Linked DNA regions of Phytohabitans houttuyneae. The protein of the gene in region 2 interacts with the protein of the main gene of each other region in a pairwise test. Links are inferred from orthologs where the notes say so. Each region holds a gene or a part of one and is shown on either strand. Other genes may lie near its edges.

Region 1 (6,735 bases), 2.6 Mb from region 2 along the record:
GGAGACGTTCAGCAGCGAGTCGTCCGGGCACGGGCGGCACGTCAAGCAGTCCGGCGGCCACGGCCAGTACGCGGTCTGCGACATCAAGGTGGAGCCCTTGCCGCGCGGCAGCGGCTTCGAGTTCGTCGACAAGATCGTCGGCGGCGTGGTGCCGCACAACTACATCCCGTCCGTGGAAAAGGGCGTCCGGGCCCAGATGGAGCGCGGCATCGTCGCCGGCTACCCGGTGGTCGACCTGCGGATCACCCTCTTCGACGGCAAGGCGCACAGCGTCGACTCCTCGGACGCGGCCTTCCAGACGGCCGGCTCGATGGCGCTGAAGGACGCCGCCGAAAAGGGCCACCTGACGCTCCTGGAGCCGGTCGACGAGATCGTCATCCGCGTGCCCGACTCGTTCGTCGGCGCCGTCATGTCAGACATGTCCAGCCGCCGGGGCCGCGTGCTCGGCACCGAGCCCGACCAGGCCGGCACCGAGCGCACGCTGGTCCGCGCCGAGGTGCCGGCCACCGAGCTCGTGCGGTACGCGGTGGAGCTGAGGTCCATGACCAGCGGCGCCGGCACCTTCACCCGGAGGTTCGCGAGGCACGACCCCATGCCCGCCCACCTGGCCGACCAGGTCAAGAAGGAACACACCTCCAGCTAGACCCCTGTTGCGGTTGATCAGGGAGTCGGTCGGGCGTGTGCCGGCGCGGCACCCCACCAACTCCCTGATCAACGCCCCCGGCCCGGCGGTCACCGCTCCAGCCAGGCGGTCACCGCTCGAGCCAGGCGGTGACCGCCGCGACGGCGTCCGGCGACAGCGGGCCCTTGGCCAGCGCGCCGGCGTTCTCCTCGACCTGGGCCACCGTGCGGCAGCCGGGGATGGGGACCGTGCGAGGGCTCCTCGCCCAGAGCCAGGCCAGGGCGCCCTGTGCCAGGGTGCGGCCGTCCGAGGTCAGCGCGTCGCGGACCGCGGAGACCCGGTCCAGCCACGCCGGCGCCGGCCGCCCGTCCTGGAAGAAGGAGAGCCAGTCCGGCGCGACGCCGCGCACGTCGTCCGGGCCCAACGTCGACGACCGGGTGAACTTACCGGTCAGCAGGCCCATCGCCAGCGGCCCCCGGTTGATGCTGGCCAGGTCGTACTTCTCCACGACCTCGAGCACGTCCGGCGAGTCCTCCAGCACCGACATCGCGTGCTGGATCGCGGTCACGTGCGCGCCCGCCGCGGCGATGGCCGAGGCGCGGTCGGCGAAGTCCGTGCTCCACCCGTACGACCGGATCTTCCCGGCGGCGACAAGCTCCTCAAGGGTCTCCACGAGGTCGAGCGCGACCGGGATGTCGAGGTCGTTCAGGTGCAGCTGGTACAGGTCGATGTAGTCGGTGCCCAGCCGCCGCAGCGAGCCCTCGACGGCCGTGCGCAGGTACCCCGGCGTGCCGTCGCTGCCGGTCAGCTGGCGGGTGGCCTCGTCGAAGGTGTTGCCCCACTTGGTGGCGATCACCACCTCGTCGCGCCGGCCGGCGAAGGCGCGGGCGAGCATCCGCTCGCTGTGCCCCGTGCCGTACACGTCGGCGGTGTCGAAGAAGGTCACGCCCAGCTCCAGCGCCCGGCGCAGCGCGCGGACCGACTCCTCGTCGTCGACCTCGCCCCACCCCAGGGGCTGCGTGCCCTGCCAGAAGGGCCCGCCGATCGCCCAGCAGCCCACGCCCAGCGCGGACACCTCGATGCCGCTACGTCCCAAAGTCCGTGTCAAGGAAGCCATGCGGCAACGCTCTCAATTCGAGCGCGCTATAAGTCAAGCCATGCCGAGGCGAAAAGGTCGCGGGTCTCGGACAGCAGCTGCGGCAGCACCTTCGTGTGGCCGATCACGGGCATGAAGTTGCCGTCGCCGCCCCACCTCGGCACCACGTGCTGGTGCAGGTGTGCGGCGATGCCCGCGCCGGCCACCGCGCCCTGGTTCATCCCGATGTTGAACCCGTGCGCCCCGCTCACGGCCCGCACGACCCGCATCGCCGTCTGCGTGAACGCGGCCAGCTCGGCCGTCTCCTCCGCGTCGATCTCGGTGTAGTCGGCCACGTGGCGGTAGGGGCAGAGCAGCAGGTGCCCCGGGTTGTACGGGTACAGGTTGAGCACCGCGTAGACGAGCTTGCCCCGCGCGACGACGAGGCTGCCCTCCTCCATGCCGGGCGCGACGCAGAAGGGGCAGCCGGGCGGCTGGTCCTTCCCCGCGATGTACGTCATGCGGTGCGGCGCCCAGAGCCGCTCCAACCCGTCCGTCACGGCTGAGATCCTAGGCTGCCGACGGACCCGAGTTCGTCCGCGAGCGGACCACCTCGACCACGTGCGCGACCGCCTCGGCCAGCGGTACTCCGTTGCGCTGCGACCCGTCCCGGTACCGGAAGGAGACCGTGCCCGCCTCGACGTCCGCGTCGCCGGCGATCGCCATGAACGGGATCTTCTGCTGCTGCGCCGTACGGATCTTCTTCTGCATCCGGTCGTCGGACGTGTCCACCTCGGCCCGGATGCCCTCCGCGCGGAGCAGGTCCACAAAGGACGCGAGGTACTCGGCGTGGTCGTCCCGGATCGGGATGCCGACCACCTGCACCGGCGCCAGCCACGCCGGGAACGCGCCCGCGTAGTGCTCGGTCAGGATGCCGAAGAACCGCTCGATCGACCCGAAGAGCGCCCGGTGGATCATGATGGGCTGCTGGCGCGTGCCGTCGGCGGCCTGGTACTCGAGCCCAAAGCGCTTGGGCTGGTTGAAGTCGAGCTGGATCGTCGACATCTGCCAGGTGCGGCCGATCGCGTCGCGCGCCTGCACCGAGATCTTCGGCCCGTAGAACGCCGCGCCGCCCGGGTCCGGCACCAGCTCCAGACCCGAGTCCTCGGCCGCCTGCCGCAGGATCTCGGTCGCCTCCGCCCACTCCTCGTCCGAGCCGATGAACTTCTCCGAGTCGCCCCGCGTCGACAACTCCAGGTAGAAGTCCTCCAGGCCGTAGTCCTTGAGCAGGTCCAGCACGAACGCGAGCAGGTCGCGCAGCTCGCCCGGCATCTGCTCACGGGTGCAGTAGATGTGCGAGTCGTCCATGGTGAGGCCGCGCACGCGGGTCAGGCCGTGCACGACGCCCGACTTCTCGTACCGGTACACCGTGCCGAACTCGAACAGCCGCAGCGGCAGCTCCCGGTACGACCGCCCGCGCGCCCGGAAGACAAGGTTGTGCATCGGGCAGTTCATGGCCTTCAGGTAGTACTGCGCGCCTTCGAGCTCCATCGGCGGAAACATCGTGTCCGCGTAGTACGGCAGGTGGCCGGAGGTCTCGAACAGGTGCGCCTTGGTGATGTGCGGGGTGTTGACGAACTCGTACCCCGCCCGCTCGTGCCGCCCCCGCGAGTAGGCCTCCATCTCGCGGCGGATGATGCCGCCCTTGGGGTGGAAGACCGCGAGGCCCGAGCCGATCTCGTCCGGGAAGGAGAAGAGGTCCAGCTCCGCGCCGAGCTTGCGGTGGTCGCGGCGGGCGGCCTCCTCGAGCAGCCGCAGGTACGCCTTCAGCGCGTCGCGGGTCGGCCACGCCGTGCCGTAAACCCGCTGCAGCTGGGGGTTCTTCTCCGAGCCGCGCCAGTACGCCGCGGCGCTGCGCATGAGCTTGAACGCGCCGATCAGCCGCGTGCTCGGCAGGTGCGGGCCGCGGCACAGGTCCGACCAGCACACCTTTTCCGACGAAGCGTCCACGTTGTCGTAGATCGTCAGCTCGCCCTCGCCGAGCTCCATGATCTCCGAGGCGTCGAAGCCGCCCGCTCCCGACGCGTCGACCAGCTCCAGCTTGAACGGCTCGTCGGCCAGCTCGGCGCGCGCCTCCTCGACGCTGTCGAAGCGCCGCCGGCGGAAGCGCTGCCCCGACTTGACGATCTCCTGCATGCGCTTTTCGAGCTTGTCGAGGTCGTCCGGCTGGAACGGCTTCGGCACCGCGAAGTCGTAGTAGAACCCGTTGTCGATCGGCGGGCCGATGCCGAGCTTCGCCTCCGGGAAGATGTCCTGCACCGCCTGGGCGAGCACGTGTGCGGTGGAGTGGCGCAGCACGTTGAGCCCGTCCGGCTCGTCGAGCGCCACCGGCGTCACCGTCTCGTCGGCCGCCGGCGCCCAGTCGAGGTCACGGAGGTGGCCGGCGCTGTCGCGTACCACGACGATCGCCTTGGGCCCCGCGGCCGGAAGGCCGGCGGCGGACACCGCCTCGGCCGCCGTCGTCCCGGCCGGGACGACGAGGTCGGCCACAGCGGGGGTACGGGGTGCGGACACGGTGATCTCCTCAAGGTGGGCTCGTCGGTAACCGGTGCAATGCTATAGAGCCGAGCCGTCGCGCCCGCGCAGCGGTAGATTGCCGGTGTGGCAGTCTCGGATCTGATCAACGCGCTCCAGCGCAGGTACCAGGAGTTTTCCGCCTCCCGGACGGCTGTGCCGTTCGCGGTGGCCACCGCGGGCGGGCCGGCACACCGGTTCGGCGCGGGCGATCCCGTGTTCACCATCACCGTCAAGGACGAGCGCGGGGCCAAGGCGCTCGCCGGCCTCGACCAGTTCGGCGTGGCCGTGGCCTATCTCAAGGGCTGGCTGGACGTCGACGGCGACCTCGCCGAAGCGCTGAAGATGCGCGCTTTCTTCAAGGACTTCCACCCGATCGCGTTCCTGTCCCGCTTCACCCCCGCCGCCATCTGGCGCGGCCGCAAGGAGGACGACCGTCGGGCGATCTCGCAGCACTACGACGAGGACTCCGAGTTCTTCCTGACGTTCCTCGACGAGCGGCACCGCTGCTACACCGAGGGCGTCTTCGCCAGCGACGACGAGCTGCTCGAAGACGCGATGACCCGCAAGATGGACCTCGCGATCGACGCGATCGGCGTCAAGCCCGGCGACCGCGTGCTGGAGGTCGGCGGCGGCTGGGGCGCGTTCTCGGAGCACGCCGCCCGCCGCGGCATCGACGTCACCACCACGACGTTGTCGAAGGAGTCCGAGCGCTACCTGCTGGACCTCTTCGAGCGCGAAAAGCTCCCGGTCAAGGTCGTCCGCCAGCACATCTTCGGCTACAAGGACCCGGACCGCTTCGACGCGATCGTCAACATGGGCGTGACCGAACACCTGCCCGACTACCGCACGACACTCGCCAAGTACGCCGAGCTCCTACGCCCGGGCGGCCGCGTCTACCTGGACGCGCTCGCGATGCGCCGCAAGCACATGGTCTCCACCTTCATGAAGCGGTACATCTACCCCGGCAACAGCGCGCCGCTGCTGCTCCACCAGTACCTGCGCCACGTCGCGAGGTCACCCTTCGAGCTGCTCAGCGTCACCGACGACCGCCACAACTACTTCCTGACCTGCCGCGAGTGGGCCAAACGCCTCGACGACGCCCGCGAGGACGTGATCGCCCGCTGGGGCGAGCCGCTGTACCGCCGCTTCCGCCTCTTCCTGTGGGGCTCCGCGGCCGGCTTCGACACCGGGCTCGTACAGGCGTACCGCTGGGTCCTCCAACTCCCCGCCCGCCCCGCCACCTGACGCGCACGCCCTGGACCTCGCGCTTGCCGCGGCGAGGTCCAGGGCCTCCTACGCGCCGGTCCGTCCAGGGCTTCATACGCCCCGGGTCAGTCCAGGGCCTTTACGTCCCGGTCCCTCCAGGACCTTTACCCCCGGTCCGTCCAGGGCCTTTATGCCCCGGTCCGCGCCAGTGACGGACCGCTCGCTCCCGCGGGCACCGCTCCGGTCGGCGGCTCGCAGGGCTCGCCGAGTGCCCCGACCTCCGCTGCCAGGCCCGCGGGTCAAGCCCACCCCGCCGCGGCCGCCCCCTTGCGGAACCCGCTCCGCACCGCCCTCATTCGGGCGCGTTCGCACCTAATCCCCTGATCTGGCTGCACTGGTGAATCGCTCGCTCCCCAGGCCGCCGGGACACATCCGACCAGCACGCCGAGCCGACCGCACCGGGCCGCTCGAACAGCGCCCGGCAGGAGCGACGGCATCGTCTCCGGCCAAGCCGGGCTGACCGAAGCCAGTCGCGCCCCGCCCGATCGCCGGTCCCCCGGCCGCCTCCGTCGTCGTCCGGAACTGGGCGCACCCATGCGCCCAGCCCGAGAGGACGTCCAGCCGCACCCACAGAACCCGCTCCACGAGGCCCTCGTCCCGGGGCGTTCGCCTCCGCCCCTGTTCTGGCTGCAATAACGGACCGCTCGCTCCCGCCTGGCCGCCGAGACACATCCAACCCGCACCCCGAGCCGACCGCACCATCGTCCGAAACCGGGCGCACCAGTGCGCCCAGCCCGAGAGGACGCCAAGCCGCACCCGCGGAACCCGCTCCACGCCGCCGCCTCGTCCCCGGGAGCGTTCGCACTTGCCCTGGTCCGGCCACGCAGACGGACCGCTCACTCCCACCAGCCGCCGGGACACATCCGACCGGCGCCCCAAGCCGACCGCACCGTCGTCCCAAGCTGGGCGCACCAATGCGCCCAGCCCGAGAGGACGTCCAGCCGCACCCGCGGATCCGCTCGGCGCCGGCCCTGGCAGCACCCACAACGCCGCCCCGCCCCAGCCCGGTCCGGGCTACCTGTTCCCCAGCGGAGGGTGAGGCCGCGGGAGCAACGGTCCGGACCACGACGGACGCCGCGGTAGCCCAAATCCGCAAAGACCACCACGGAGGGCGAGGCCCGGAAGACACGCTCCGTTCCGCGGCAACCCCGCGCAGGTCCGGCCGCGACAGACGCCGCTGTAGGCCAAACCGGTC
Region 2 (6,781 bases):
GTTGTCGTACACCCGGATCACGGGACGGATCCCGCGACGCTGCTGCAGCGGGCCGACGTGGCCGCCACCGCCGCAAAGTCGGTGCCCGGCGGCGTCCAGCTCTTCAGCGTGGGCCTTGAGTCGCGGTCGGTGCGCCGCCTGGAGCTCGCCGGCGACCTGCGCCGCGCCCTCGACAATGACGAGCTGGAGGTCTACTTCCAGCCCAAGGTGACGCTGACCGACCGCCGGCTCGTCGGGGTGGAGTGCCTGGCTCGCTGGGAGCACCCGGCGCACGGCGCGGTCTCGCCCGAAGACTTCGTGGCGGTCGCCGAGCACACCGGCCAGCTGAGCCGCCTCACCGAGGCGGTGCTCAAGGAGGGCCTGCGCCGCTGCCGAGAGTGGGCCGACGCCGACCGGCCGCTCGCCGTCGCGGTCAACCTTTCCCCGCGCACGCTGGTCGACCCCGGCTTCCCAGCCCGCGTCGAGGCGCTCCTCCAGGAGTACGGCGTGGAGCCCGAGCAGGTCACCTTCGAGATCAAGGAAGACGGAGTCACCGGCCCCACCGACCGCCCGCTGCCCACCCTGCGGCGCCTGCGCGAGATCGGCGTGCGCCTGTCGGTCGACGACTTCGGCACCGGCTACTCGTCCCTCTCCTACCTGCGCCGCCTCCCGGTGCACGAGGTGAAGATCGACCGCACCTTCGTCCAAGGCATGGCGACCGACGCCGGCGACCTGGCGATCGTGCGCGCGGTGGTCGCCCTGTCGCTCCAGTTCGGCCTCACGGTGGTCGCCGAGGGCGTGGAGAGCGAGCTGACGCTCGACCTGCTCAAGGAGATGGGCTGCGAGATCGGCCAGGGCTTCCTCTTCAGCCGCCCCTTGCCGTACGAGCGGCTGGAGGCATGGTTCGGCGCCCGCACCGAGTCCGAGCCCACGCCGCTCGGCGAGGTCCGCCGCCTCCGCGCCGTCACGTAGCCAAGCCTTTCCAGGATCAGAGCTACCGCGACCTGTCCGCGGTGGTCCGGACCGTTGCGCGGGTGCGTTCCCGCGGCCTCACCCTCCGCGGTCGCGCAGACCCAAGCCCGTCCGCGCGCAGGCTGGGCGGGGGACCCGCGGCCGTCTGTCGCGGCCTGCGACGACACGGGTATCCCGATTTCGTCTCGGGATGCGTGACGTGTACTCTTACCCAGGCGCACGCGCCCCTTAGCTCAGTCGGCAGAGCGTCTCCATGGTAAGGAGAAGGTCTACGGTTCGATTCCGTAAGGGGGCTCAGCGGGTCATCCTGGACCCACCTCGGCGGTGTAGCTCAGATGGCAGAGCAAGCGGCTCATAATCGCTGTGTCGCCGGTTCAAGTCCGGCCACCGCTACGCACGTAACGGACGCCACTGGCGTCCGCTTCGCGTGTCCGGGTACTCTGGTGCGCCGGTAACGCGAAGATACCCCAGTTGACGAGGAAGGCACTCCGCCGTGGCCAAGGCGACCGACGTCCGTCCCAAGATCACTATGGCGTGTGTGGAGTGCAAGGAGCGCAACTACATCACGCGTAAGAACCGTCGCAACGACCCGGACCGCATCGAGCTGAAGAAGTTCTGCCCGCGTTGCGGCAAGCACACCGCGCACCGCGAGACGCGCTGAGCTCGGTCTGACGCTGCGGACGGCCCCCGGCTTCGGTCGGGCGGCCGTCCATTTGTCGTTGCGGTCCAGCACCGGCCACACACGCTCCAGGCGTCACAGGGCGGTAGGTTCGCTGCTATGGCTCTGGACCAGTCCTTCATCGGCCGGACGTACCCGCCGACCGCTCCCTACCAGGTTGGGCGGGAAAAGATCCGCGAGTTCGCGAAGGCGATCGGCGCGACCGACCCCCTGCACCACGATCCGGAGGCCGCCCGTGCCGCCGGCTACTCCGACGTCGTCGCGACGCCCACATTTCCGGTGGTGATCACCATGGCGGCCAGCCGGCAGATCGTCGACGACCCGGAGCTTGGCGTCGACTACACCCGCGTGGTCCACGGCGACCAGCGCTTCGCGTACAAGCGGCCGGTCGTGGCCGGTGACGAGCTGGTCTCCGTCAACACCGTCGAGGAGATCCTGTCCCGCGGCGGCCACGACTTTCTCACCATCCGCACCGACGTGAGCACCTCGGCCGGTGAGCCCGTGGTGAGCGTCTGGTCCAAGCTCGTCGTGCGCGGGGAGGGCTGACATGGAAGAGCTGCCTACACAGACGTACCGGGTGACCCGCGCCGACCTCGTGCGGTACGCGGGGGCCTCCGGCGACTTCAACGTCATCCACTGGAGCGAGCGCCTCGCCACCAAGGTGGGCCTGCCCGGCGTGATCGCCCACGGCATGCTCACGATGGCGCTGGCCGGCCGCGCGGTCACCACCTGGGCCGGGTCGGCCGACGCGGTGGTCGACTTCAACGTGCGGTTCAGCCGGCCGGTGCCGGTGCCGGACGACGACGAGGGCACGGAGATCGAGTTCCGCGGCGTCGTGAAGGGCGAGACCGAGGACGGGCTCACCCAGATCGACATCACCGCGACCTGCCACGGCGAGAAGGTGCTCTCCCAGGCTCGGGCGATCGTCCGCCGTCATCACGCGTAGACGGGTGCCAGGTTGGGAATCTCAGGGACGTACCCGTACACTGGTGCGCCGTGGGGTAGCTACCCCTGCCCGGGCGTGCCTTGGGCGGGACCGCTGCCTACACAGGGGTGTGGCGCAATTGGCAGCGCAGCGGTCTCCAAAACCGCAGGTTGCAGGTTCGAGTCCTGTCGCCCCTGCGCCTAAGGCCTGACCGGCCCCGGGACGGGTCCCGCCGGCTCCGCTGGCCGAGGCTCGTCTCCGGGACCGGTGGGGCAACGTGTCAAACCCACCCCCCACGGAGGGCGAAGTGGCCGAGAGCAAGCGGCGCGGCGAAGAGCCCGCGGACGACGACTTCGACGACCTCGACGAGTCGTTCGACGACGCTGTCGACGATGACGCCGACGACGACGAGGACCAGCCGGTCTCGCGCGGCGGCACGGCCACTCGCGAGCGCCGCAAGACCGAGCCTGCCGACAAGCCGAAGGCGAAGAAGGACGTCACTCGGGTGGGGTTCTTCGGCCGGATCCTGCGGTTCTTCCGTGAGGTCGTCGCCGAGCTCCGCAAGGTCATCTGGCCGACCCGCAAGGAGCTGCTGACCTACACCGCGGTCGTGGTCGTGTTCGTCGCCTTCATGCTGGCGATCGTGGCTGGCCTCGACTACGGGTTCGCCAAGGGCGTGTTGTTCGTCTTCGGCAACCAGGAATAGACAAAGACGGAAGTGAGCGAGCGTGCCTGAGTACGACGAGACCGCTGCGGCGCCCGACGAGCAGTCCGCGGTGGCGACCGCCGCCGACCCGGAGGCGGTCGAGGCCGACAGCGAGCCGGAGTACACGCCGGCCGCCGAACCGGATGCCGACTACGACCCGGTCGCCGAGCTGCGGCAGAAGCTGCGCTACGCGCCCGGCGACTGGTACGTGGTGCACTCCTACGCTGGCTACGAAAACAAGGTCAAGACCAACCTCGAGACCCGGATCACGAGCCTCGACATGGAGGACTTCATCTTCCAGGTCGAGGTGCCGACCCGCGAAGAGGTCGAGGTCAAAAACGGCAAGCGCCTGCAGGTGCAAAACAAGGTCTTCCCCGGCTACATCCTCGTGCGGATGGAGCTGACCCCGGAGTCCTACTCCTGCGTGCGCAACACCCCAGGTGTGACCGGCTTCGTCGGCGCGACCGACCGGGCCGACCGCCCCGCGCCGCTCTCGCTCGACGAGGTGCTCAAGTGGCTGGCACCGGCTGTCGAGACCGAGCAGAAGAAGGCCAAGCCGGAGGTCAAGGTGCTTGACTTCGAGGTTGGCGACTCCGTCACGGTCACCGATGGCGCCTTCGCCTCGCTGCCGGCCACGATCAGCGAGATCAATGCCGACCAGCAGAAGCTCAAGGTGCTCGTGTCGATCTTCGGTCGGGAGACGCCGGTCGAGCTCAACTTCAACCAGGTCGCAAAGATCTAGAGCGCTCGTTAGCGGCCCGCCTCGTGGAGGCGGGCCGCTTTACGTTCAGCAGTCGACTGGCGCTACTCTAGAACGTCGGTCTGTCGGCCGCGCTTGACCGTGCGCGCCCAACGGCCGTCATCCACGTCATCACCACGCCCAGGAAAGAGCCATGCCTCCGAAGAAAAAGCTAGTCAAGACGTTCACGCTGCAGCTGCCGGCGGGCCAGGCCACGCCGGCGCCGCCGGTCGGTCCGGCGCTGGGCCAGCACGGCGTCAACATCATGGAGTTCTGCAAGTCCTACAACGCGCAGACCGAGTCGCAGCGGGGCGACATCGTCCCGGCTGAGATCAGCGTGTACGAGGACCGCTCCTTCACCTTCGTGCTGAAGACCCCGCCCGCCGCCCGCCTGCTGATCAAGGCGGCCGGTGTCCAGAAGGGCTCCGGCACTCCGCACACCGAGAAGGTCGGCTCGGTCACCCGCGCCCAGCTGCGCGAGATCGCCGAGAAGAAGATGTCGGATCTGAACGCCAACGATCTCGACCACGCCGAGCGGATCATCGCTGGTACCGCCCGCTCCATGGGCATCACCGTCAAGGAATAAGCAGCAGCACTCGTGGGAGGGTCCGCGTGGGCCCGCCGAGACCACAGGAGATACAGAGGACATGCCGCACAGCAAGAACTACCGCAAGTCGCTCGACCTGATCGACCGGTCGAAGCTCTACACCCCCTCCGAGGCGATCAAGCTCGCCAAGGAGACCAGCACGGTCAAGTTCGACGCCACGGTCGAGGTCGCGATGCGCCTCGGCGTCGACCCCCGCAAGGCCGACCAGATGGTCCGCGGCACGGTCAACCTGCCGCACGGCACCGGCAAGACGGTTCGCGTGATCGTCTTCGCGGCGGGTGCCAAGGCCGAGGAGGCCGTGGGTGCCGGTGCTGACGAGGTCGGCACCGACGAGCTGGTGGCCCGCATCCAGGGCGGCTGGCTGGACTTCGACGCGGCCATCGCCACGCCGGACCAGATGGCCAAGATCGGTCGGATCGCGCGGATCCTGGGCCCGCGCGGTCTGATGCCCAACCCCAAGACGGGCACCGTGACCATGGACGTCGCCAAGGCCGTCGCCGACATCAAGGGCGGCAAGATCACGTTCCGGGTGGACAAGCACTCCAACCTGCACCTGATCATCGGCAAGGCGTCCTTCACCGAGGACAAGCTGGTCGAAAACTACGCCGCAGTGCTGGACGAGGTGCTTCGCGCCAAGCCGTCCGCGGCGAAGGGCAAGTACCTGAGGAAGGTCACCGTCACCACGACGATGGGTCCCGGCGTGCCGATCGACCCCAACGTGACCCGCGGCCTCACGGAGGCCACGGCGGAGGCCTGATCCCCTCATCGCCAAAGCGGCGCGCTTCCCTCTGGGGGAGCGCGCCGCTCTCGATTTGGCGGGTACCGGCACCACCGCGTACTCTTGCCCGCGAAGTACCACCCGAAGACCGCTGGTCACCGCGCTCAGGCGCGGTCGAAGGTCCCGTTCGACGGGCGACCCGCGCAGGGCGATGTGCGAGTAAGCGTGACGTCAAGTCCCGCCCCGTGCGCCTTGCGCCGGGGCGTTTTCGTTGTCCGGGCCGGGTGCACCAGCCAGGCGCAACGAGAGGAGGGACATGGCGGACAAGCCGATTCGGGCCGACAAAGCCACGGCCGTCGCCGAGCTCACCGAGCACTTCCGCAAGGCGGAGGCGACCGTGCTGACGGAGTACCGCGGCCTCACGGTCGCGCAGCTCACCCAGCTGCGGCGCTCGCTGGGCCAGACCGCGACGTACTCGGTCGCGAAGAACACCCTGGCCAAGCGTGCTGCGACGGACGCGGGCATCAGCGGCCTCGACGAGCTGTTCTCCGGTCCTACCGCGCTCACTTTCGTCTCCGGCGATGTGGTGGAGGCGGCGAAGGGCCTGCGCGAGTTCGCGAAGGCCAACCCGGCTCTGATCATCAAGGGCGGCGTGTTCGAGGGCAAGGCGATCTCGGCTGACGAGGTCAACAAGCTCGCCGACCTCGAGTCCCGTGAGGTGCTGCTGGCCAAGTTGGCCGGTGCCATGAAGGCGAACCTGAGCAAGGCCGCGGCCGTGCTCCAGGCTCCGCTGACGAAGACCGCTCGTCTGGCGGCCGCTCTGCAGGACAAGCGCGAGAAGGAAGAAGCCGCTCAGTAACGCGGCGAGTCAGCTTCTTTGGGTGCGGGCGTACCACGTGACGGCCAAACCCCGGGAAATTCGAAACAAACCTAGGAAGGACGCCAGACACCATGGCGAAGCTCAGCACCGACGAGCTGCTCGACGCGTTCAAGGAGATGACGCTGATCGAGCTGTCGGACTTTGTTAAGCAGTTCGAGGACACGTTCGACGTCCAGGCCGCCGCGCCGGTCGCCGTCGCCGCTGCCGGCCCGGCCGCCGCTGCCGCGCCGGTCGAGGAGGAGAAGGACGAGTTCGACGTCGTCCTCGAGGCCGACGGTGGCAAGAAGATCCAGGTCATCAAGGTCGTGCGTGAGCTGACCGGCCTGGGCCTCAAGGAGGCCAAGGACCTGGTCGAGGCCGCGCCGAAGCCGGTCCTGGAGAAGGCCAACAAGGAGACCGCCGACAAGGCCAAGGCCAAGCTCGAGGCCGAAGGCGCCAAGGTCACCCTCAAGTAAGTGGATGGCCGGCGGGAGGCCGGGGGCGCGTCGGGCTAGCCCAAACGCTCACCCTCAGGCAATCTCGCGCAAGCTCTCCAGTGGGCTCCTCGTTACCCGAAAAGGTGGTGACGGGGAGCCC

Evidence for each region. The genes of interacting proteins can lie anywhere in the genome.
Region 1: the proteins of rplA (region 2) and thrS interact in binary tests that used the Escherichia coli proteins (3 or more experiments, as listed by UniProt). The link is inferred for Phytohabitans houttuyneae from one-to-one orthologs.

Annotation. Positions count from the first base shown.
Region 1 is NZ_BLPF01000001.1:900,698-907,432, forward strand. What follows is about bases 1,770-4,685. They hold thrS (threonine--tRNA ligase), read right to left. Parts: upstream 4,272-4,685; coding sequence 2,268-4,271; downstream 1,770-2,267. Other genes in these bases: Phou_RS04185 (HIT family protein), read right to left, coding at 1,770-2,257; Phou_RS04195 (class I SAM-dependent methyltransferase), read left to right, coding at 4,359-4,685. Also shown: Phou_RS04175 (elongation factor G-like protein EF-G2), read left to right, coding at 1-643; Phou_RS04180 (aldo/keto reductase), read right to left, coding at 753-1,739; more of Phou_RS04185, read right to left, coding at 1,766-1,769; more of Phou_RS04195, read left to right, coding at 4,686-5,519. UniProt on the Escherichia coli protein: Catalyzes the attachment of threonine to tRNA(Thr) in a two-step reaction: L-threonine is first activated by ATP to form Thr-AMP and then transferred to the acceptor end of tRNA(Thr). The rate-limiting step is amino acid activation in the presence of tRNA.
Region 2 is NZ_BLPF01000001.1:3,456,653-3,463,433, reverse strand. The notes cover bases 3,544-6,505. They hold rplA (50S ribosomal protein L1), read left to right. Parts: upstream 3,544-4,647; coding sequence 4,648-5,364; downstream 5,365-6,505. Other genes in these bases: rplL (50S ribosomal protein L7/L12), read left to right, coding at 6,277-6,505; rplJ (50S ribosomal protein L10), read left to right, coding at 5,642-6,184; rplK (50S ribosomal protein L11), read left to right, coding at 4,155-4,586; nusG (transcription termination/antitermination protein NusG), read left to right, coding at 3,544-4,003. Also shown: Phou_RS15430 (putative bifunctional diguanylate cyclase/phosphodiesterase), read left to right, coding at 1-951; rpmG (50S ribosomal protein L33), read left to right, coding at 1,445-1,612; Phou_RS15410 (MaoC family dehydratase N-terminal domain-containing protein), read left to right, coding at 1,730-2,176; Phou_RS15405 (MaoC family dehydratase), read left to right, coding at 2,178-2,576; preprotein translocase subunit SecE, read left to right, coding at 2,863-3,261; more of nusG, read left to right, coding at 3,284-3,543; more of rplL, read left to right, coding at 6,506-6,660. UniProt on the Escherichia coli protein: One of the primary rRNA binding proteins, it binds very close to the 3'-end of the 23S rRNA. Forms part of the L1 stalk. It is often not seen in high-resolution crystal structures, but can be seen in cryo_EM and 3D reconstruction models.